Regions from separate parts of the Bradyrhizobium sp. USDA 4451 genome, predicted to be linked through region 2. Evidence: predicted binding sites of a transcription regulator. Region 2 holds the regulator's gene; each other region holds the start of a gene.
What was found. Region 2 encodes PhoB, which activates phosphate uptake and scavenging genes when phosphate is short. Its sites were predicted from a motif close to TGTCATNNANCTGTCAT; they were not measured.

Region 1 (6,823 bases), 1.4 Mb from region 2:
GGGCCTCCTCGCGCGTCGCGCCGTTGACGATCAGCGGCTCGGCGACGACGTCGATGGTCGCCACCCGCGGCACCGCGCGCAGGAACTGGCTGACATAGCCGATGGTCGAGCGGCGGATGCTGAGCACCTGGCGCGGCTCGGCGGTCGCAAGGTCGATCACCGTGCCGTGGTGGCGGATGCCGATCCGGCCGCTGTCGCAGCGATAGTTGCCGAAGATCATCTTCAGAATCGAGGATTTGCCGGCGCCCGACGGGCCCGACAGCACCACGCATTCACCTGCGACGACGTGGAACGAGACGCCACGCACCACGGGCAGTTCGACGCCGCCCTGCAGATGCATGGTGAAGGTCTTCTCGGCGTTGGCAAGTTCGATCATCGCGGTCATTGGCAAGCTCATGGCGGCAGGATCGAGGAAACGAGCAGCTGGGTGTAGGGCTCGCGCGGATCGTCGAGCACCTGGTCGGTGAGACCGGTCTCGATCACGCGGCCGCCCTTCATCACCATCACGCGATGCGACAGCAGGCGCGCAACGGCGAGATCGTGGGTCACGACGATGGCGGCGAGGCCAAGCTCGCTGACCAGGTTGCGCATCAGGTCGAGCAGCCGCGCCTGCACCGAGACGTCGAGGCCGCCGGTCGGCTCGTCCATGAACACCAGCCGCGGCTCGGTGACGAGGTTGCGCGCGATCTGCAATCGCTGCCGCATGCCGCCGGAATAGGTTTTCGGCGCGTCGTCGATACGGCCGACATCGATCTCGACCCGCTCCAGCCAGGTCGATGCGGTGTCGCGGATCCGGCCGTAGTGATTCCATCCCACAGCCATCAGCCGTTCGCCGACATTGGCGCCGGCCGAGACGCCCATGCGCAATCCCTGCGCCGGGTCCTGATGCACAAAGCCCCAGTCGGTGCGGAACAGGAAGCGCCGCTCGGCCTCGCCGAGCTCGGCGAGATCGCGCAGCACGCCGTCGCGCATCCGGTACGACACCCGGCCCGCGCTCGGCGCGAGCTGCGCCGAAAGCAGTTGCAGCAAGGTCGACTTGCCCGAACCGGACTCGCCGACGATCGCCAGCACCTCGCCGGGATACAGCGCGAACGAGACGTCGCGGCAGGCGGGAAGCCGGCCGTAATTCTTGGCGAGCCCGTCGGCCACCAGCAGCGGCTGGTCGTTGTCGAGGCTTGCGAGCTCAGGCATGCGCCTTCTCCTTGTGGGGCGCGGCGCTCTCGGTGCCGTGATGGCCGGCGGCCTGGCGCTGCTCGCAGAAGTCGGTGTCGGAGCAGACGAACATCCGCCCGCCTCTGTCGTCGGTGACGATCTCGTCGAGATAGGAATTGTCGGCGCCGCACAGCGCGCAGGGCGCGTTGAAGCGGTACCGCGTGAACGGGTGATCCTCGAAATCCAGCGACACCACCGTGGTGTAGGGCGGGATCGCGTAGATGCGCTTCTCGCGGCCGGCGCCGAACAGCTGCAGCGCCGCGCAATTGTCCATCTTCGGATTGTCGAATTTCGGGGTCGGCGACGGGTCCATCACATAGCGCGCATTCACCTTCACCGGATAGGCGTAGGCGGTCGCGATGTGGCCGAAGCGCGCGATGTCCTCGTACAGCTTGACGTGCATCAGGCCGTATTCGGCGAGCGCGTGCATCCGCCGCGTCTCGGTCTCGCGCGGCTCCAGGAAGCGCAGCGGCTCGGGGATCGGCACCTGATAGACCAGCACCTGGCCTTCATGCAGCGACGCCTCGGGAATCCGGTGCCTGGTCTGGATCACGGTCGCCTCTACGGTCGAGGTCGTGGTCGCGACACCTGCGGTCTTGCCGAAGAACTTGCGGATCGAGATCGCGTTGGTGGTGTCGTCCGAGCCCTGGTCGATCACCTTCAGCACGTCGTCGGGACCGAGGATCGCGGCCGTCACCTGCACGCCGCCGGTGCCCCAGCCATAGGGCATCGGCATCTCGCGGCTGGCGAACGGCACCTGGTAGCCGGGGACCGCGATCGCCTTGAGGATCGCGCGGCGGATCATCCGCTTGGTCTGCTCGTCGAGATAGGCGAAATTGTATGTCGGCGCGCTCATTCCGCGGCCTCCTGCAGTTCGATCGCCTGATTGGCCTCGGCAAATTCCTGCCGCAGCTTGCGCAGCAGGCCGAGCTCGGACTGGAAGTCGACATAATGTGGCAGCTTGAGATGCTCGACGAAGCCGGTCGACTGCACATTGTCGGAGTGCGACATCACGAACTCCTCGTCCTGCGCCGGCGCCGCCGCTTCCTCGCCGAGCTCGCGTGCCCGCAGCGCGCGGTCGACCAGCGCCATCGACATGGTCTTGCGCTCGCTCTGGCCGAAGGCGAGGCCATAGCCGCGGGTGAAGCACGGTGCCTCTGATGTCGAGCCCTTGAACTGGTTGACCATCTGGCATTCGGTCAGCTCGATCGAGCCGAGCGGCACCGCAAAATCGACGTCCTCGGCGAACAGCTCGACCTCGACCTCGCCGAAGCGAATCTCGCCGGCGAAGGGGTGATTGCGGCCATAGCCACGCTGCGTCGAATAGCCGAGCGCGAGCAGGAAGCCCTCGTCGCCGCGCGCCAGGTTCTGCAGCCGCAGATCGCGATCGGCCGGGAAGCTCAGCGGCTCGCGCGTGAGGTCGCCGACCGGCGCGTTGCTATCTGCCTGCGGCGAGGATTCGATCAGGCCATCGCGGCCCGAGGATATCGGTGACCCGCGGCGTTGCCGCCTGCGACGCCTCCGCGGTGGCCGGCCGCTCCGGCATGAAGCCTGCCGCGAGCTGCGGATCGAGCAGGCGATGGGTGTAGTCGAAAGTCGGTCCCAGGATCTGGCCGCCCGGGACGTCCTTGAAGGTCGAGGAGATCCGCCGCCGCACCAGCATCTCGCCGGTGTCGACCGGTTCGGTGGCGCCGAAGCGCGGCAGCGTGGCGCGGAAGGCGCGGACCAGGAAGATCGCCTCGATCATGTCGCCGCGCGCCTGCTTGATCGCCAGCGCCGCCAACTCGCGGTCGTATAGCGAGCCCTCGGTCATCACGCGATCGACACCGAGCGCGAGTTGCTCGGAGATCTGCGCCAGCGTCACCTCGGGCACATCGCGATCGCCGCGCCGCTCATGCGCCAGCAGGCGATGAGCGTTCTCGATGGCGCGTTCGCCTCCCTTGACGGCTACATACATCGCTCACACTCCGCTTGCGATCAGCCGCGTGGTGCGCGGGATCGCGACAATGGCGTCGTCATGGACCAGCACGACATCGATGCCGCGCGGGAACAGGACTTCGTTGATTGCGAGCCGCTGAAACAGATCGCGCGGCTTGATCATCGCCTGCAGCAACGCGCTGCCGTCGATGCCGGGCCCTTTCAGCTCGAAGGCCGGCCCCTGGGTCAGGCTGTCGACCTGGAGAATCAGCGTAGTCGACCGGTCCGGATATTCGCTGCTGCCGAGCGCGAAGCGCTCCAGCGCTGGCAGGTTCGCGGCATCGCCGATCAGCGCGAAGCTTGCGATCGAGGAATCCCCGACCACCGGCGCGCCGGCGTGAAACTTCAGCCAGCGGGCGACATCCGGCGTCGCCGACATCGCGGCATCGAGCCAGATCGGCGTGTCGTGATCGAACAGCGTCAGCGCGATCGCGGCCGAGCCGCGCATCATGCCGGCGGGCACCCCGACGCTTGCTGCGACGCGCTGCACGCTGCCTGGACGCGCCATCGCATCCATCACGGAACGGAAGGTGGATTGCGCCGACAGCACCTTGTCGGCAAAGCCTGCGGGCATTTCGGCAATCGTCGTCATTGCATCACCCCTCACCGCGCACCATCGTGTAGAAATCGACCCGCGTCGCCGCGGTCTCCGCGGCCTTGCGGGCGCGTTCAGCATTCATCGCGGCACGCAGCGGCGCGATCACCTTGGTCTCCACCTCGCCGGACAACGCCGCCGATTGCACCATGGCGTCGCACAGCGCGATCATCCGCGCCTTCTCTGCATCGCGGCCGAGCGTGTAGCCGAAGCCGACCTCGCCGGTGGCAAGCCGCACCGCCGCGCGCGACACCGTCGCCTCGCCGAGATTGAACGGCGCGCCGTCGCCGCCGATCCGTCCGCGCAGCATCACAAGGCCGTTTTCCGGTTCACGGAGGTTCTCGTGCGCGGGCATTGCGATCGCCGCCAGCCTGCCCGCGATATCCGCAGCCGCGGAGTGCGCCAGCACCGTCATCGCAGCCTTGCGCTGGGCCTGCTTGCTGTTTGATCCGGTCGAACTCATTGGCAACCTTGCTTGTATCAAGTTGTCTATGATACTAGACAACTTGATAGCGGAGCGCCATGACTGTTTCGTGACAAACCGAAGATTTCTGGTATCACCGCGCGATGAGCATGCAGGAAAGTTCCGGCGTCGCCTTGTGGCGGCAGGTCGCCGACGGCATCGAGCGCGGCATCGCTGACGGCCGCTTTGCCGCGGGCGAAAAGCTGCCCGGCGAGATGGAGATCGCCGAGACTTACCGCGTCAATCGCCACACCGTGCGGCGCGCGCTCGCCGCATTGGCGGAGCGCGGACTGGTGCGCGCCGAGCGCGGCAGCGGCACCTATGTCGAAGCCCAGCGCCTCGCCTATCCGTTGCGCTCGCGCACGCGATTCTCGGAGATCGTCGGCGCCGGCGGCCACGAACCGCGTGGCCAGCTGATCGAGGCCGGTGAGGATATTGCCAACCGCGAGATCGCGCGTGAGCTGGGCCTGAAGATCGGTGCGCCGCTGATCCGGATCGAAGCGGTGCGGCTTGCCGACCGGACACCGATCTGCGTCTCCACCACATGGCTGTCCGCCGAGCGATTTCCCGATGCCGGCAGCGTGTTCGCCAATGTCCACTCGATGACCAAGCTGCTCGGACATTACGGCGTGAAGGATTATCACCGCGCCTCGACCCGGATCACCGCCGCGATTGCCGATGCCACCGATGCGGCGCGGCTCGACCTGCCGCTGGGACGGCCGGTGCTGGTGGTCGATGCCACCGATGTCGACATGCTGGACCAGCCGCTGGTGACCAAGCGCTCGCGCTTCGCCGCCGAGCGCGTCGAGTTTCTGGTCGAGAACGGCTGATCGCTCTGCTCTCTCGCCCCGCTCTTGCGGGGAGAGGGTTGGGGTGAGGGGCTGTCTCCGCGAATTCGACAGATATGAGCACGGGGAAGCACCCCTCACCCGGATTGCTTCGCAATCCGACCTCTCCCCGCAAGAGCGGGGCGAGGTGGAGTCCTACGCCACCGCTCGCCGTCCGATGATGGCGAAGCGCAGCTTGCTCGAGACGAAGTCGATCGCAGCGACCGCGATCAGGATCATCAGGATCAGGAACGACACCTTCTGCCATTCCAGCACGCGAATCTGCTCGGCGAGCTGCAGGCCGATGCCGCCGGCGCCGACGATGCCGATGATGGTGGCCGAGCGGGTGTTCGACTCGATGAAATAGAGCACCTGTCCGGCGATGACAGGCAGCACCTGCGGCAGCAGCCCGAAGCGAATCTCATGCAGCGCATTGCCGCCGGAGGCGCGGATGCCCTCGACCTGCTTGCGGTCGGCCGCCTCGATCGCCTCGGAGAACAGCTTTCCGAACGCGCCGAAGTCGGAGACCATGATCGCGAGCACGCCGGCGAACGGACCGAGCCCGACGACGTTGATCCAGACCAGCGCCCAGATCAGCGTATCGACGCCGCGGATCGTGTCCAGGAAGCGCCGCACCGGGAATCGGATGAAATTCGAGGGGATGACGTTGCGGGCCGCCAGCAGGCTGACCGGCAGCGCCAACAGCGCCGCAAGCGTGGTGCCGAGCAGCGCGATCGACAGCGTCTCGCCGAGCGCCTGCATGTAGAGCGGGAATGATGCGCCGGGATTCGGCGGGATCATCAGCATGGTGATCCAGCCGAGCTGGCCGACGCCCGAGATCAGCCTGGACGGCGAGAAGTCGAGATCGACCAGGCCGAACACGAAGATCGCGAACGCGACCGCGATCATCGCGGGCAATGCCAGCCGCGCCGATGCCGGCCGCTCGAAGGCGTCGGGATATTTCGCACGGAGTTCGGCGGCATCCGGCTTCGGCATCTGGCTCATCGGCGCGTCTCCTTGCCGAACAGCCGGCCGCGCAGCCAGCCGGTCGAGATGTCGATGATGAACACGGTGAGGATAATGGTGACGAGGATGGCGCTGACGTCCGAGTAATAGAACTTGCGGATCGCGACCACGAGCTCCTGGCCGATGCCGCCGGCGCCGACGAAACCCATCACCGACGCCTCGCGGACATTGATCTCGAAGCGCAGCAGCGCGTAGCTGGCGTATCCGGCCGAGACCTGCGGCAGGATGGCAAAGCGCATGCAGGACAGCCAGCTCGCGCCGGTGGAGCGGATGCCCTCGACCGGCTTCATGTCGGCATTTTCGACGATCTCGGCAAACAGCTTGCCGAGCGCGCCTGTGGTGTGGATCGCGATCGCCAGCACGCCGGCCATCGGGCCGAGGCCGAACGCGATCACGAAGATCAGCGCGAACACGATGCCGGGCACGGTGCGGGCGAATTCCAGCAGGCGGCGGATGATGAAGCGCACCCAGGGCCCCGGCGAGGTATTTTGGGCGGCGAAGAAATTGAGCGCGAAGGCGAACACCGCGCCGGTCAACGTGCCGACATAGCTGATCAGGAGCGTCTCGCCGAGCATCCTCAGCCATTTGTGCCAGCCCCAGAACCATTCGGCGGGGTCGGTCCAGACCCGCGCGCCGGAATCGAGCGTGAGGATGCGATCGAAATAACTGACGAAATTGCCGAAATAGGTGAACAGCGTGCGCAGGTTCACCTCGGCGCCGAAC
Region 2 (6,823 bases):
TCTACAACGGCCTTGCCGGCCTCAGCGTGCAGCTGTTCACCCAGAACACGCCGCCGCCGGGCTCGACCGATGGCGGTCTGCTCAACGCCATCGTCGGCTCGGTCATCATGACCGTAATCGGCGTCGGCATCGGCGCGCCGCTCGGCCTGTTCGCCGGCACCTACCTTGCCGAATACGGCAAGCACGACAAGCTCACCTCGGTGATCCGCTTCATCAACGACATCCTGCTCAGCGCGCCGTCGATCATCATCGGGCTGTTCATCTATGGTGCGGTGGTGGTGCCGATGCGCGGCTTCTCGGCGATCGCAGGCAGCCTTGCGCTCGCCGTGATCGTGATCCCGGTCGTGCTGCGCACCACCGAGGACATGCTGCTGCTGGTGCCCAATCCGTTGCGCGAGGCGGCCTCCGCGCTCGGCCTGCCGCGTTCGCTGGTGATCAAGCGGATCGCTTATCGTGCTGCGCGTAGCGGCTTGATCACCGGCGTGCTGCTGGCGACCGCGCGTGTCGCCGGCGAGACCGCGCCGCTGCTATTCACCGCGCTGTCGAACCAGTTCTTCAGCTGGGATTTGACCAAGACGATGGCCAACCTGCCGGTGACCATCAACAACTTCGTGCAGAGCCCCTACGCCTACTGGAAGGAACTGGCGTGGAGCGGCGCACTGCTCATCACCTTCACCGTGCTCGCGTTGAATATCGGCGCGCGTATCCTTGGTGCCGAAAGGACCGCAAAATGACCGAGCTTTCCGTCTCCACGACTGTCGCGGGCCACGTTCCCCAGGTGCCGCTTCCGGACGCGCCGCCGAAAGTCACGGTGCGTAACCTCAATTTCTATTACGGCGAGCACCACGCGCTGAAGAACATCAACCTGACGCTCGGCACCAACCGCGTCACGGCGTTCATCGGACCGTCGGGCTGCGGCAAGTCGACCCTGCTGCGCATCTTCAACCGGATGTACGACCTTTATCCGGGCCAGCGCGCGGTCGGCCAGCTGATGCTGGACCAGACCAACATCCTCGATCCCAAGCTCGACCTCAATCTGCTCCGCGCGCGGGTCGGCATGGTGTTCCAGAAGCCGACGCCGTTCCCGATGACGATCTACGAGAACATCGCCTTCGGCATCCGCCTCTACGAGAAGATCTCGAAGTCCGAGATGGACGACCGGGTCGAGAAGGCGCTGCGCGGCGGCGCGCTGTGGAACGAGGTCAAGGACAAGCTGAACGCCTCCGGCCTGTCGCTGTCCGGCGGCCAGCAGCAGCGGCTGTGCATCGCGCGCACCGTGGCGGTGCGTCCCGAGGTGATCCTGTTCGACGAGCCGTGCTCGGCGCTCGATCCGATCTCCACCGCCAAGGTCGAGGAGCTGATCCAGGAACTCTCCGAGGATTACACGATCGCGATCGTCACCCACAACATGCAGCAGGCGGCGCGCGTCTCCGACAAGACCGCCTTCATGTATCTCGGCGAGCTGATCGAGTTCGACGACACCAACAAGATCTTCACCTCGCCGAGCGATCGACGCACCCAGGACTACATCACCGGCCGGTTCGGCTGACCGGGCTGAGGAGACAGATGATGGCTTCTGAACACACCGCCAAGGCATTCGACAGCGACCTGCAGGAGTTGACCCGCCTGGTCGCCGAGATGGGCGGCCTCGTCGAGCGGATGATCACCGAGTCGGTCGACGCGCTGATCCGGCGCGACGTCGCGCTCGGCAAGCGCGTGGTCGCCGCCGACATCGAGATCGACAATCTGCAGCGCGTCATCGAAGAGCGCGCGGTGCTGACGATCGCGCGCCGCCAGCCGATGGCGATCGATCTGCGCGAGATCGTCAGCGCGATGCGCGTCGCCACCGACCTCGAGCGGATCGGCGACCTGGCCAAGAACATGGGCAAGCGCGTCGCGGCGCTGGAGAGCGATTTCCAGCCGCTGAAGCTGATCCGCGGCCTGGAGCACATGACCGACCTCGTGCTGTCGCAGGTCAAGTCGGTGCTCGACGCCTATGCCGCGCACGATCTGCCGGCGGCGATGAACGTCTGGAAGGGCGACGAGGAGGTCGACGCGATCTGCACCTCGCTGTTCCGCGAGCTGCTCACCTACATGATGGAAGACCCCCGCAACATCTCGTTCTGCATCCATCTGATGTTCTGCGCCAAGAACATCGAGCGGATCGGCGATCACGCCACCAACATCGCCGAGACCGTGTTCTACATGATCGAAGGCCAGCAGATCACCGACAAGCGCCCGAAGGGCGACATGACCAATTTTGCCACCACTGTGCCGGGTAACTAGGACATCATCCGCACGCGCGGAACCGGATTGTCTTCGACAAGTCGTTTCCGCGGGGATTATGCTCAAGAAGCTAAGCGTTTCGGTTTGCGTCTGGGCAACAGATCACCACAGAGAAAGAACTTAGACCGATGAGCGCACGCATTCTGGTAGTCGAAGACGAGGAAGCGCTAACGACGCTGTTGCGCTACAACCTCGATGCGGAAGGCTACGATGTCGAAACGGTGGGGCGCGGCGACGATGCCGATACCCGCCTCAAGGAGCGCGTTCCCGACCTCGTGGTCCTCGACTGGATGCTGCCGGGCCTGTCCGGCATCGAGCTGTGCCGCCGCCTGCGGGCGCGGCCCGAGACCAAGCAGCTTCCGATCATCATGCTGACCGCGCGCGGCGAGGAGAGCGAGCGGGTGCGCGGTCTGGCCACCGGCGCCGACGATTACATCGTCAAGCCGTTCTCGGTGCCGGAGCTCCTGGCGCGGGTGAAGGGCCTGCTGCGCCGCGCGAGCCCGGAGCGGCTCGCCACCGTCCTGACCTATGGCGACATCGAGCTCGACCGCGAGAAGCGCCGCGTCGCGCGCTCCGGCCGCCCAATCGATCTCGGGCCGACCGAGTATCGGCTGCTCGAATTCTTCCTCGAGCATCCCGGCCGCGTGTTCAGCCGCGAGCAGCTGCTCGACAGCGTCTGGGGCCGCGACATCTACATCGATGAGCGCACCGTCGACGTCCATATCGGCCGCCTGCGCAAGCTGCTCAATCCGGGCCGCGAGCAGGATCCGATCCGCACCGTGCGCGGCGCCGGCTACGCGCTCGACGACCGCTTCGCGAAAGCCGAGCCGCAGCCGTAAGTCGCCTTTCCGGCGAGAGCCGTCATCGTCATCGTCATTGCGAGCGGAGCGAAGCAATCCATCGCGCCACGAGCGGCGGCTCGTTATCGCGTGAGGTGAGCACACTGTCCGGCTCCCTCCCTCCTTGCGGGGGAGGGTGGGGAGGGGCGCGTGTGCTCACCTTACGTCGCGCAGTGCGCTTGACCTGGGCTATGTGCCCTTGATGTTCATTCGCTCACAAAAAATCCCCGCTTGTGCGGGGATTTGTTTTTCAGGTCTTCCGTAGTTTTCCCGAGGGCTACTTGATCTGCGGCTTCGCCGACGGCCGGCGGCGATCGGCGGCGGGCTGGTAGGCGACGCGGGAATGATGCGCGCAATAGGGCAGGCCGGCGAGCGCCTTGCCGCCGCAGAAGAAGAATTCCGGGCTCGAGGGATCGCCGACCGGCCAGTGACAGGTGGCCTCGTTGAGTTCGAGCAGCGACAGCCGCTGGCTCATCGGCACCACGTTGTCGAACGAGATCGGATCGGGCTCCATCTCGACCTCGAAGGCGTGCGCGAGCGCGGTGTTGCCGCGCGAGACCGGGCGCGCCACTCGCATCATGTGCTGGGCGGGGCGCGCCTTGCGCTGCCGCGGCGCCGCCGTGGAGGGTGCCTTGGCGCGGCCGGAGAGGCCGAGCCGGTGCACTTTGCCGATCACGGCGTTTCGCGTCACATTGCCAAGTTCCGCTGCGATCTGGCTGGCCGAAAGGCCAGACTCCCAGAGCTTCTTCAGCTGCTCGACGCGATCGTCGGACCAGGTCAATACCGTCATCGCATTCTTCCTTTCGCATGGCGCCGGCCAGTCATTGGAGCGGCGCTGCGAGCCAAATCTGGACAAATATCCCTGCGGCCAGAATCCCTTAGCCCTCGCCGGGCGCGGTGTTGCGCCCGAACGTTTACGCGAGACACAAAGGCTACTTAGAGGGTCCAGTACTGCCGCACGAGATGTCGTACCCGACAGGCCAAACGCTACAATATGGCGTGACTCTGGCGCAAGAGTCCGCGGCCGTGCGTCCACATGTTCCGACAAAGTTAAGCATTGCTGTGAGGCTTTTCCACCGCACCGGAATGCTCCGGATTGCGCTCGTTCGGCAGCGCAGGAAGCCCGGCAAAAGGACCGGCTCCTGGCGATTGACACGGACCCGCCGCAGCATAGAATGTTGCCCACGTGCCGCCCGCAAAGGCGGCCGTTTTGTTTTCCGAAGCTGGCCGTTGCTGCGCTGGCGTCAAGGCGCGCGGCAATTGTCGGCTTCAAACCGGCAGTGAACGCCATGACCAACGCCTCGTCGCATCTGCTTCCCGTCTTCGCCAGGGTCGATCTCGGCTTCGAGCGCGGTGAGGGCGCCTGGCTGATCGCAACCAACGGCGACCGCTATCTCGATTTCACCTCGGGCGTCGCCGTCAACGCGCTCGGGCATGCGCATCCGCATCTGGTGAAGGCGCTGCAGGAACAGGCGACCAGGCTCTGGCACATGTCGAACCTGTTCAAGAGCCCGGACGGCGAGGTGCTCGCCGCGCGGCTGTGCGAGCAGAGCTTCGCCGACTTCGTGTTCTTCTGCAATTCCGGCGCGGAGGCGATGGAGGGCGTGATCAAGCTGGTCCGCCACTATCACTTCTCCAAGGGCCATGGCGAGCGCTACCGCATCATCACCTTCGAAGGCGCCTTCCATGGCCGCACGCTGGGCACGCTGGCCGCGACCGGCGCGGCGAAATATCTCGAAGGCTTTGGCCCGCCGATGGACGGCTTCGACCAGGTGCCGCATGGCGACATCGAGGCGGTGAAGAAGGCGATCGGCCCGCACACCGCCGGCATCCTGATCGAACCGGTGCAGGGCGAGGGCGGGGTGCGCTCGGCGCCGCAGGCGTTCTTCAAGGCGCTGCGTGCGCTGTGCGACGAACATGGCCTGCTGCTGGCGTTCGACGAGGTGCAGACCGGCATGGGCCGTACCGGCGATTTGTTTGCCTACAAGCGCACCGGCGTCACGCCGGACGTGATGTCGCTCGCGAAGGCGCTCGGCGGCGGCTTCCCGATCGGCGCGGTGCTGGCGACCGCGAAAGCGGCCGAAGGCATGGCGCCGGGCTCGCACGGCTCGACCTTTGGCGGCAATCCGCTGGCGGTCGCCGCCGCCAATGCCGTGCTCGACGTCATGCTGAAGCCCGGCTTCTTCGAGCACGTGCAGAAGATGTCGCTGCTGCTCAAGCAGAAGCTCGCCTCGGTCGTCGACCGCTATCCCGGCGTGCTGTCGGAAGTGCGCGGCGAGGGCCTGTTGATCGGCGTCAAGGCCGTGGTGCCGTCGGGCGACCTGATCGCCGCATTGCGCAACGAGAAGCTGCTCACCGTCGGCGCCGGCGACAATGTGGTCCGGTTCCTGGCGCCCCTGATCGTGACCGAAGCCGAGATCGATCAGTCGATCGTCTCGCTCGAGCGTGCCTGCGCGACATTGTCGGCAGCGCAGCCGAGGAAGGCTGGATGATGAGCAAGCCGGTCCGTCACTTCCTCGACATCAACGAGCTGCCGCTCGCCGAGCTGCGCAACATGCTGTCCGCCGGCGCCGCCATGAAGGCGAAGCTGAAGGCGCATGAGAAGGGCAAGAAGCCGCTCGAGGGCAAGACGCTGGCGATGATCTTCGAGCGCCCGTCGACCCGCACCAGGGTGTCGTTCGACGTCGGGATGCGCCAGCTCGGCGGCGAATCCATCATGCTGACCGGCGCCGAGATGCAGCTTGGCCGCGGCGAGACCATCGCCGACACCGCGCGCGTGCTGTCGCGCTATGTCGATGCGATCATGATCCGCATCCTCAACCATGACGCGCTGCTCGAGCTCGCCGCCCACGCCACTGTTCCCGTCATCAACGGCCTGACCCGGCGTTCGCATCCCTGCCAGGTGATGGCGGATCTCATGACCTATGAGGAGAACCGCGGCTCGATCGAGGGCAAGACGGTGGCCTGGACCGGCGACGACAACAACGTGCTGGCGTCCTGGGCGCATGCCGCCGAGCGGTTCAAGTTCCAGCTCAATGTCGCGACCCCACCGGAGCTGTCGCCGAAGAAGCCGATGCGCGACTGGATCAAGGCGACCAATGCCCCGATCATGCTCGGCACCGATCCGGAAGCCGCCGTCCGCGGCGCCGACTGCGTCGTCACCGACACCTGGGTGTCGATGGGCGACAAGGAGGGCGAGCACCGCCACAACGTGCTGCGCCCCTATCAGGTCAACGCCAAGCTGATGTCGCTCGCCAAGCCCGATGCCCTGTTCATGCACTGCCTGCCCGCGCATCGCGGCGAGGAGGTCACCGACGAGGTGATCGACGGCCCGCAATCCGTGGTGTTCGACGAGGCGGAAAACCGCCTGCATGCGCAGAAGGGCATCCTGGCCTGGTGCTTTAACGAAGTCGCGTAACCACTAACGCCGTCGTCCCGGCGAAGGCCCATCGGCGTTAAAATAGGCTTGTGTGGCGGAATCGTTTGTGATTCCAGCATGGAATGACACACGAATCGCTGGTGAATGGCGACTGGGCGGGCGTCGTGACCCGGCTCGGTGGGGCAGAAGCACTCAATCGCACGGCACGTGAGACGAAGGCTTTCGTGCGTCCGCGCGAGATTAGGAGTGCGGTGGATTTGCTGCGGCTGATCCTGGCTTATTGTTTGAGTGAGCGGGGACTTCGCTCGACGGCGGCATG
Region 3 (6,823 bases), 2.6 Mb from region 2:
GTCGAAACGGGAACCCCGAGATAGGTCGCGATGAACAGCGTCGCGGCGCCGCCGGTTTCGGCGCAAAAACCCTGCATCGGCGTCAGCTTGGTGATGCGCAGCCCCATGGTGCGGACGATCCGCCAGCCGCCCATCAGGGTGCCCAGCGCCATCGCGCTCTGGCAGGCCAGCACGACCCAGAACGGGATTTCGAAGGTGTCGCCGAGATGGCCCTGCGAGTAGAGCAGCACGGCGATGATGCCCATGGTCTTCTGCGCGTCGTTGCCGCCATGGCCGAGCGAATACAGCGACGCGGAGGCGAATTGCAGGATGCGGAAGGCGCGATCGACCGCGAACGGCGTCGAGCGCACCGAGAGCCAGGACACGATCGCGACCAGCACCAGCGCCAGCAGGAAGCCGACCAGCGGCGACAGCACGATCGCGAGCAAGGTCTTGGTGAGCCCGCTCCACACCGCAGCCGAAATCCCCGCCTTCGCCATGCCGGCGCCGACCAGGCCGCCGATCAGCGCGTGCGAGCTCGACGAGGGAATGCCGAGCGCCCAGGTGATCACGTTCCAGACGATCGCGCCGACCAGCGCGGCGAAGATCACGGTCGCATCCACCACCGACGGGTCGATGATCCCGGTGCCGATGGTGTTGGCGACATGCAGGCCGAACACCGCGAAGGCAACGAAGTTGAAGAACGCCGCCCAGAACACCGCATATTGCGGCCGCAGCACCCGGGTCGAGACGATGGTCGCGATCGAGTTCGCGGCGTCGTGCAGGCCGTTCAGGAAGTCGAACAGCAGCGCGACCGCGATCAGGATGGTCAGAACGGGAAGACCCAGCGTGGCGTCCACGTGATGCCCCGCTTTATTGTGTTTTCTTGAGCATGATCTCCGCGCAAACGCGTTCCGCGTTTGTCGCGCCGGAAAACCGCTCCACACTTTTCCAGATCATGCTCAGACTTGCTCGATGACGATGGAGTTGATCTCGTTGGCGACGTCGTCGAAGCGGTCGGCCACCTTCTCGAGGTGGTCGTAGATCTCCGCGCCGACGATGAAGTCCATCGTGTTGGCGTTGCGGTGCTTCAGGAACAACTCCTTGAGCCCGATATCGTGGAGATCGTCGACCCGGCCCTCGAGCTTGGTCAGTTCCTCGGTGATCTGGGTCAGCATCGAGACGTTGTGGCCGATCGCCTGCAACAATGGCAGCGCGCGGACGACCAGATTGGCGCATTCGACGATCAGGGTGCCGATCTCGCGCATCGGCGGCTCGAACTCGCGCACCTCGAACAGCATCACCGCCTTGGCGGTCGCCTGCATCTGGTCGACCGCGTCGTCCATCGCGGTGATCAGGTTCTTGATGTCGCTGCGGTCGAACGGGGTGATGAAGGTGCGGCGAACCGCGGTCAGCACCTCGCGGGTGACGCTGTCGGCGTCGTTCTCGAACTGATTGACGCGCTGGCAGAACACCGGGGTCTCCTCCCCGCCCTTCAGCATGTCCTGCAGCGCCAGCGAGCACTGCACGGAGGTCTGGGCGTGGCGGGCGAACAGCTCGAAAAACCGCTCTTCCTTGGGCAGGAAGGCGCGAAACCAGCGCAGCATGTCTCTGTTCCATCATTCTGGGACAGCCCTTTTAGCGACTGTCACAGAACTGTCATAGAGCATCTGGCGGGGAAAAAACCTGAAACGACCGCCCGAACGGGCGGTCGTCCACCGCTATGTCGGCCGAAATCCTGCCCCTGCCCTTACAGCGACCGCCTGAGCAGATGGGCCAACTCGCCGACCAGGCCGCGGCGGAACAGCAGCACGCAGGCCACGAAGATCACGCCCTGGATCACGGTCACCCACTGGCCGAACCCGGCGAGATATTGCTGCATGGCGATGATCACGAAGGCGCCGACCACCGGGCCGAAGATGGTACCGAGGCCGCCGACCAGGGTCATCAGCACGATTTCACCGGACATCGACCAGTGCACGTCGGTGAGCGAGGCGTTCTGCGCCACGAACACCTTCAGCGAACCGGCAAAGCCCGCCAGCGTGCCCGACAGGATGAAAGCCAAGAGCTTGTACTGGTCGGTCTTGTAGCCGAGCGAGATCGCGCGCGGCTCGTTCTCGCGGATCGACTTCAAGACCTCGCCGAACGGCGAGTTGATGGTGCGGTAGATCAACAGGAAGCCGGCGAGGAAGCCGACCAGCACCACGTAGTAGAGCACCATCGGCTTCGAGAGGTCGAAGATCCCGAGCAAATGGCCCTGCGGGATGCCCTGGATGCCGTCCTCGCCATGGGTGAACGGCGCCTGCAAATACAGGAAGTAGAGCAGCTGCGACAGCGCCAGCGTGATCATCGAGAAGTAGATGCCCTGCCGCTTGATCGAGATGTAGCCGGTGATGAGGCCGAGCAGAGCCGCCGCGGCGGTGCCGACCACGATCCCGAGCTCCGGCGGCAGCCCCCACACCTTCAGCGCATGCGCCGAGACGTAGCCAGCGGTGCCGAGGAACATGGCGTGGCCGAACGACAGCAGGCCGCCAAAGCCGATCAAGAGGTTGAAGGCGCAGGCGAGCAGCGCAAAGCACAGCGCCTGCATGACGAAGAACGGATAGATCCCCGTCCACGGCACCACCGCCAGCAGCGCCGCCATCGCGGCGAATACGATCATCTCGTCGCGCATCGCGCGCGGCGTCATCGGAAGTGTATCGTCGGTCAATGCTGACATATCAGGCCGCCCGTCCCGTCAGTCCCGTTGGCTTCACCAGCAGCACCAGCACCATCAGCACGAACACCACGGTGTTGGAGGCCTCGGGATAAAAATACTTGGTCAGTCCTTCAATCACGCCGAGCGCGAAGCCGGTGATGATCGAGCCCATGATCGAGCCCATGCCGCCGATCACGACCACCGCGAACACCACGATAATCAGATCGGCGCCCATCAGCGGGCGGACCTGGTTGATCGGCGCCGACAGTACGCCGGCGAGCGCGGCCAGGCCGACGCCGAGCCCGTAGGTCAGCGTGATCATGCGCGGCACGTTGATGCCGAAGGCACGCACCAGCGTCGGATTCTCCGTGGCGGCGCGCAGATAGGCGCCGAGCTGCGTCTTCTCGATCAGGAACCAGGTGGCAAGGCACACCACCAGCGAGAACACCACCACCCAGCCGCGATAGATAGGCAGGAACATTGAAGCCGAGATTGACGCCGCCCTTGAGCTGATCCGGGATCGAGTAAGGCAGGCCGGAGGAGCCGAAATAGTTCTGGAACACGCCCTGCACGATCAGCGCGATGCCGAAGGTCAAGAGCAGGCCGTAGAGATGGTCGAGCCCGGTCAGCCATTGCAGCATGGTGCGCTCGAGGATCATGCCGAAGATGCCGACCACGACGGGGGCGATGATCAGCGCCCACCAGTAGTTGATGCCGCCCAGATTGAGCAGGAAATACGCCACGAAGGCGCCCATCATGTAGAGCGCGCCATGCGCGAAATTGATGATGTTGAGCATGCCGAAGATGACGGCAAGCCCGAGACTGAGCAGCGCGTAGAACGAGCCGTTGATCAGTCCGACCAGAAGCTGTGCGTAGAGAGCCTGCATCGAATGAGCTTTCGCTTAGATAGATGAAGCCCGCCGGCCACGCGCATGGCCGGCGGGCGTGATCGTCACTTCTTCAGGAGCGCACAGGTGCTCTTGTCGAGCGGCGTGAAGGCCTCCTTGCCCGGCACGGTGCCGACCAGCTTGTAGAAGTCCCACGGTCCCTTGGACTCCGTGGGCTTCTTCACCTCGAACAGATAGGCGTCATGGGTGACGCGGCCGTTGGCCTCGATCTCGCCCTTGCCGAACAGCGGATCGTCGGTCGGGATGGTCTTCATCTTGGCGACCACCTTGGCACCGTCATGCGGATTGCCGCCGAGCGCGTCGAGCGCCTTGAAGTAATGCATCAGGCCCGCATAGACGCCGGCCTGCACCATGGTCGGCGGCGCGCCGCTCTTCATCTTCTCCGAGAAGCGCTTGGAGAAGGCGCGGGTGTTGTCGTTGAGGTCCCAGTAGAACGTCTCGGTGAAGTTGAGGCCCTGCGCGGTCTCGAGCCCGATCGCCTTGACGTCGGTGAGGAACAGCAACAGCGCGGCGAGCTTCTGGCCGCCCTTGACGATGCCGAACTCGGCCGCCTGCTTGATCGAGTTGGTGGTGTCGCCGCCGGCATTGGCGAGGCCGATGATCTTGGCCTTGGAGGCCTGCGCCTGCAGCAGGAACGACGAGAAATCGGCGGTGTTGAGCGGATGCTTGACCCCGCCGACCACCTTGCCGCCATTGGCGAGGACAACCGCAGTGGTGTCGCGCTCCAGCGCCGCGCCGAACGCGTAGTCCGCGGTCAGGAAGAACCAGGTGTCTCCGCCCGCCTTGACCAGCGCCTGGCCAGTGGCGTGCGCCAGCATGTAGGTGTCGTAGGTCCAGTGCACCGTGTTCGGCGAGCACTGCGCGTTGGTGAGATCCGAGGTCGCGGCACCCGAATTGATGTAGACGCCGTTCTTTTCCTTCACGACGTTGTTGACCGCGAGCGCAACGCCGGAATTCGGCACGTCAACGATGGTGTCGACCTTGTCGACATCGAACCACTGGCGGGCGATGGTGGTGCCGATATCGGGCTTGTTCTGGTGATCGCCGGAGATCAGGTCGATGGTCCAGCCCTTGGCCTTGAGGCCGGAATCCTCGATCGCCATCTGCGCCGCCAGCGTCGAGCCGGGACCGGCGAGGTCGGCGTAGAGGCCGGACTGGTCCGACAACACGCCGATCTTGACGACCTTGTCGTCGGCGGAAGCAATGCTCGCGACGCTGAGCGCCATCGCGGTGCCGAGCAGAAGCGCAGAAATCGTGTTCTTCATGGGGATTCCCTCAGTCCTTAAATTTTCTGGCTCGGGCGATCAAACGCCGAGATAGGTATGCAGCTTGTCCATGTTGGCGGACAGCTCGGAATTGGCGAAGCCGTCGATCACCTTGCCGTGCTCGACGATGTAGTAGCGGTCGGCAACGGTCGAGGCGAAACGGAAATTCTGCTCGACCAAAAGGATCGTAAATCCCTGCGACTTCAGGCGCGCAATGGTGTGCCCGATCTGCTGGATAATGACCGGCGCCAGGCCTTCGGTCGGCTCGTCCAGCATCAGGAAGCGCGCGCCGGTGCGCAGGATGCGCGCGATCGCCAGCATCTGCTGCTCACCGCCCGACAGCTTGGTGCCCTGGCTGGTGAGGCGCTCCTTCAAATTGGGAAACAGCGTGAAGATCTGGTCGAGCGGCAGCCCGCCCGGCCGCACCACCGGCGGCAGCAGCAGGTTCTCCTTCACATCGAGGCTGGCGAAAATGCCGCGTTCCTCCGGGCAGAACGCGATGCCGAGCCGCGCGATTCTGTCCGATGTGGCGCGGATGATCTCCTTGTTGTCGAAGCGGATCGAGCCGGAGCGCTTGCCGATCACGCCCATGATCGACTTCAGCGTGGTGGTCTTGCCGGCGCCGTTGCGGCCGAGCAGCGTCACCACCTCGCCGGCTTTCACGTTGAAATTGATGCCGTGCAGAATGTGGGATTCGCCGTACCAGGCCTGCAAATCCTTGACCGCCAGCACCTCGGCGCCGGCCGCGGCCACCGGCTTCTCCGCGAGATTTGCCTCAGCCATGACCCGCTCCCAGATAGGCTTCCTTCACGCGCTCGTCCTTGGAGAGGTCGGCGTAGTTGCCCTCCGCCAGCACCTGCCCGCGCGTCAGCACGGTGATGATGTCGGAGAGGTTGGCCACCACCGAGAGGTTATGTTCGACCATCAGGATGGTGTATTTGGCCGAGATCCGCTTGATCAGCGCCGCGATCTTGTCGATGTCCTCATGGCCCATGCCGGCCATCGGCTCGTCGAGCAGCATCATCTCGGGGTCGAGCGCGAGTGTCGTTGCAATTTCAAGTGCGCGCTTGCGGCCGTACGGCATCTCGACCGCCGGCGTGTTGGCGAATTCGCTCAAGCCGACATCGTTCAGAAGCTCGTGCGCGCGCGGATTGAAGCGGTCGAGCACGCTCTTGGAGCGCCAGAAATCGAATGACGAACCATGCTGGCGCTGCAGCGCCACGCGCACATTTTCCAGCGCTGTCAGATGCGGAAACACCGCGGAGATCTGGAACGAGCGGACGAGCCCGAGCCGCGCCACGTCGGCGGGCGGCATCGCGGTGATGTCCTGGCCCTTGTAGCGAATCTGGCCGGCAGACGGCTTCAGGAACTTGGTCAACAGATTGAAACAGGTCGTCTTGCCGGCGCCGTTCGGCCCGATCAACGCATGGATACTGCCGCGACGCACCTTCAGCGCGACGTCGCGAACGGCAAAGAAACCGGCGAATTCCTTGGTCAATCCGCTGGTTTCGAGGATGAACTCATCGGCCAAAAAGATTCCCCCATACGCCATCGCCGCGAAGCGCCTCGCCCGCGTGGCCAGTTTTTTCATGTCAGACAGGTCGTCGGTCCGTCTTGGAAACCGTCCGGCGCCCGCCTCCTCCGGGCCGGAATATGCCGTCATCTGCGGCAGTTACGCAAGGTGGAAAGCTGTGCAGTGCAGTATCGGCACGGCTTGTTCCGGTTGATCCTTAGTCGAATGGTATTTCCGCGGGCTTTGCGCCTCGGAAAGCCACCATTAAGGGTGTTTTGCTCCGCAGTCCGGCATTCATAGAATATTTCCGCCTTCTCGCCGAAGCTTTGGCCATTACATGATGAGCGGCACCAGCCTTGCATTTCGAGAGCGCCAATTCCTCGGTCGTCAAGTCGATCCGGCAACGTGATGTCCTCAGCACGTGGCTGCGGCTTTATGCCCGCGGCCCGACCATCCCGCG

Region 1: phnF (phosphonate metabolism transcriptional regulator PhnF) is a predicted target of PhoB. The motif match lies at 4,307-4,323, and genes of this name have one in related genera.
Region 3: ACVMB0_RS24065 (DUF47 domain-containing protein) is a predicted target of PhoB. The motif match lies at 1,626-1,642, and genes of this name have one in related genera.

What each region holds. Positions count from the first base shown of each region.
Region 1 is NZ_JBTRCH010000001.1:3,989,873-3,996,695, reverse strand. Features, by position in the region: gene phnL (phosphonate C-P lyase system protein PhnL) at 1-385, opposite strand, end outside; gene phnK (phosphonate C-P lyase system protein PhnK) at 394-1,191, opposite strand; gene ACVMB0_RS18490 (alpha-D-ribose 1-methylphosphonate 5-phosphate C-P-lyase PhnJ) at 1,184-2,068, opposite strand; partial or broken gene ACVMB0_RS18485 (carbon-phosphorus lyase complex subunit) at 2,065-3,169, opposite strand; gene phnH (phosphonate C-P lyase system protein PhnH) at 3,173-3,781, opposite strand; gene phnG (phosphonate C-P lyase system protein PhnG) at 3,786-4,247, opposite strand; gene phnF (phosphonate metabolism transcriptional regulator PhnF) at 4,352-5,077, shown strand; gene phnE (phosphonate ABC transporter, permease protein PhnE) at 5,231-6,079, opposite strand; gene phnE (phosphonate ABC transporter, permease protein PhnE) at 6,076-6,823, opposite strand, start outside.
Region 2 is NZ_JBTRCH010000001.1:2,606,327-2,613,149, forward strand. Features, by position in the region: gene pstA (phosphate ABC transporter permease PstA) at 1-734, shown strand, start outside; gene pstB (phosphate ABC transporter ATP-binding protein PstB) at 731-1,549, shown strand; gene phoU (phosphate signaling complex protein PhoU) at 1,570-2,286, shown strand; gene phoB (phosphate regulon transcriptional regulator PhoB) at 2,415-3,125, shown strand; gene ACVMB0_RS12055 (GcrA family cell cycle regulator) at 3,403-3,915, opposite strand; gene ACVMB0_RS12060 (acetylornithine transaminase) at 4,415-5,617, shown strand; gene argF (ornithine carbamoyltransferase) at 5,617-6,543, shown strand; gene ACVMB0_RS12070 (IS4 family transposase) at 6,645-6,823, shown strand, end outside.
Region 3 is NZ_JBTRCH010000001.1:5,246,341-5,253,163, reverse strand. Features, by position in the region: gene ACVMB0_RS24070 (inorganic phosphate transporter) at 1-839, opposite strand, end outside; gene ACVMB0_RS24065 (DUF47 domain-containing protein) at 942-1,586, opposite strand; gene ACVMB0_RS24060 (branched-chain amino acid ABC transporter permease) at 1,730-2,698, opposite strand; partial or broken gene ACVMB0_RS24055 (branched-chain amino acid ABC transporter permease) at 2,700-3,564, opposite strand; gene ACVMB0_RS24050 (ABC transporter substrate-binding protein) at 3,630-4,850, opposite strand; gene ACVMB0_RS24045 (ABC transporter ATP-binding protein) at 4,890-5,633, opposite strand; gene ACVMB0_RS24040 (ABC transporter ATP-binding protein) at 5,626-6,381, opposite strand.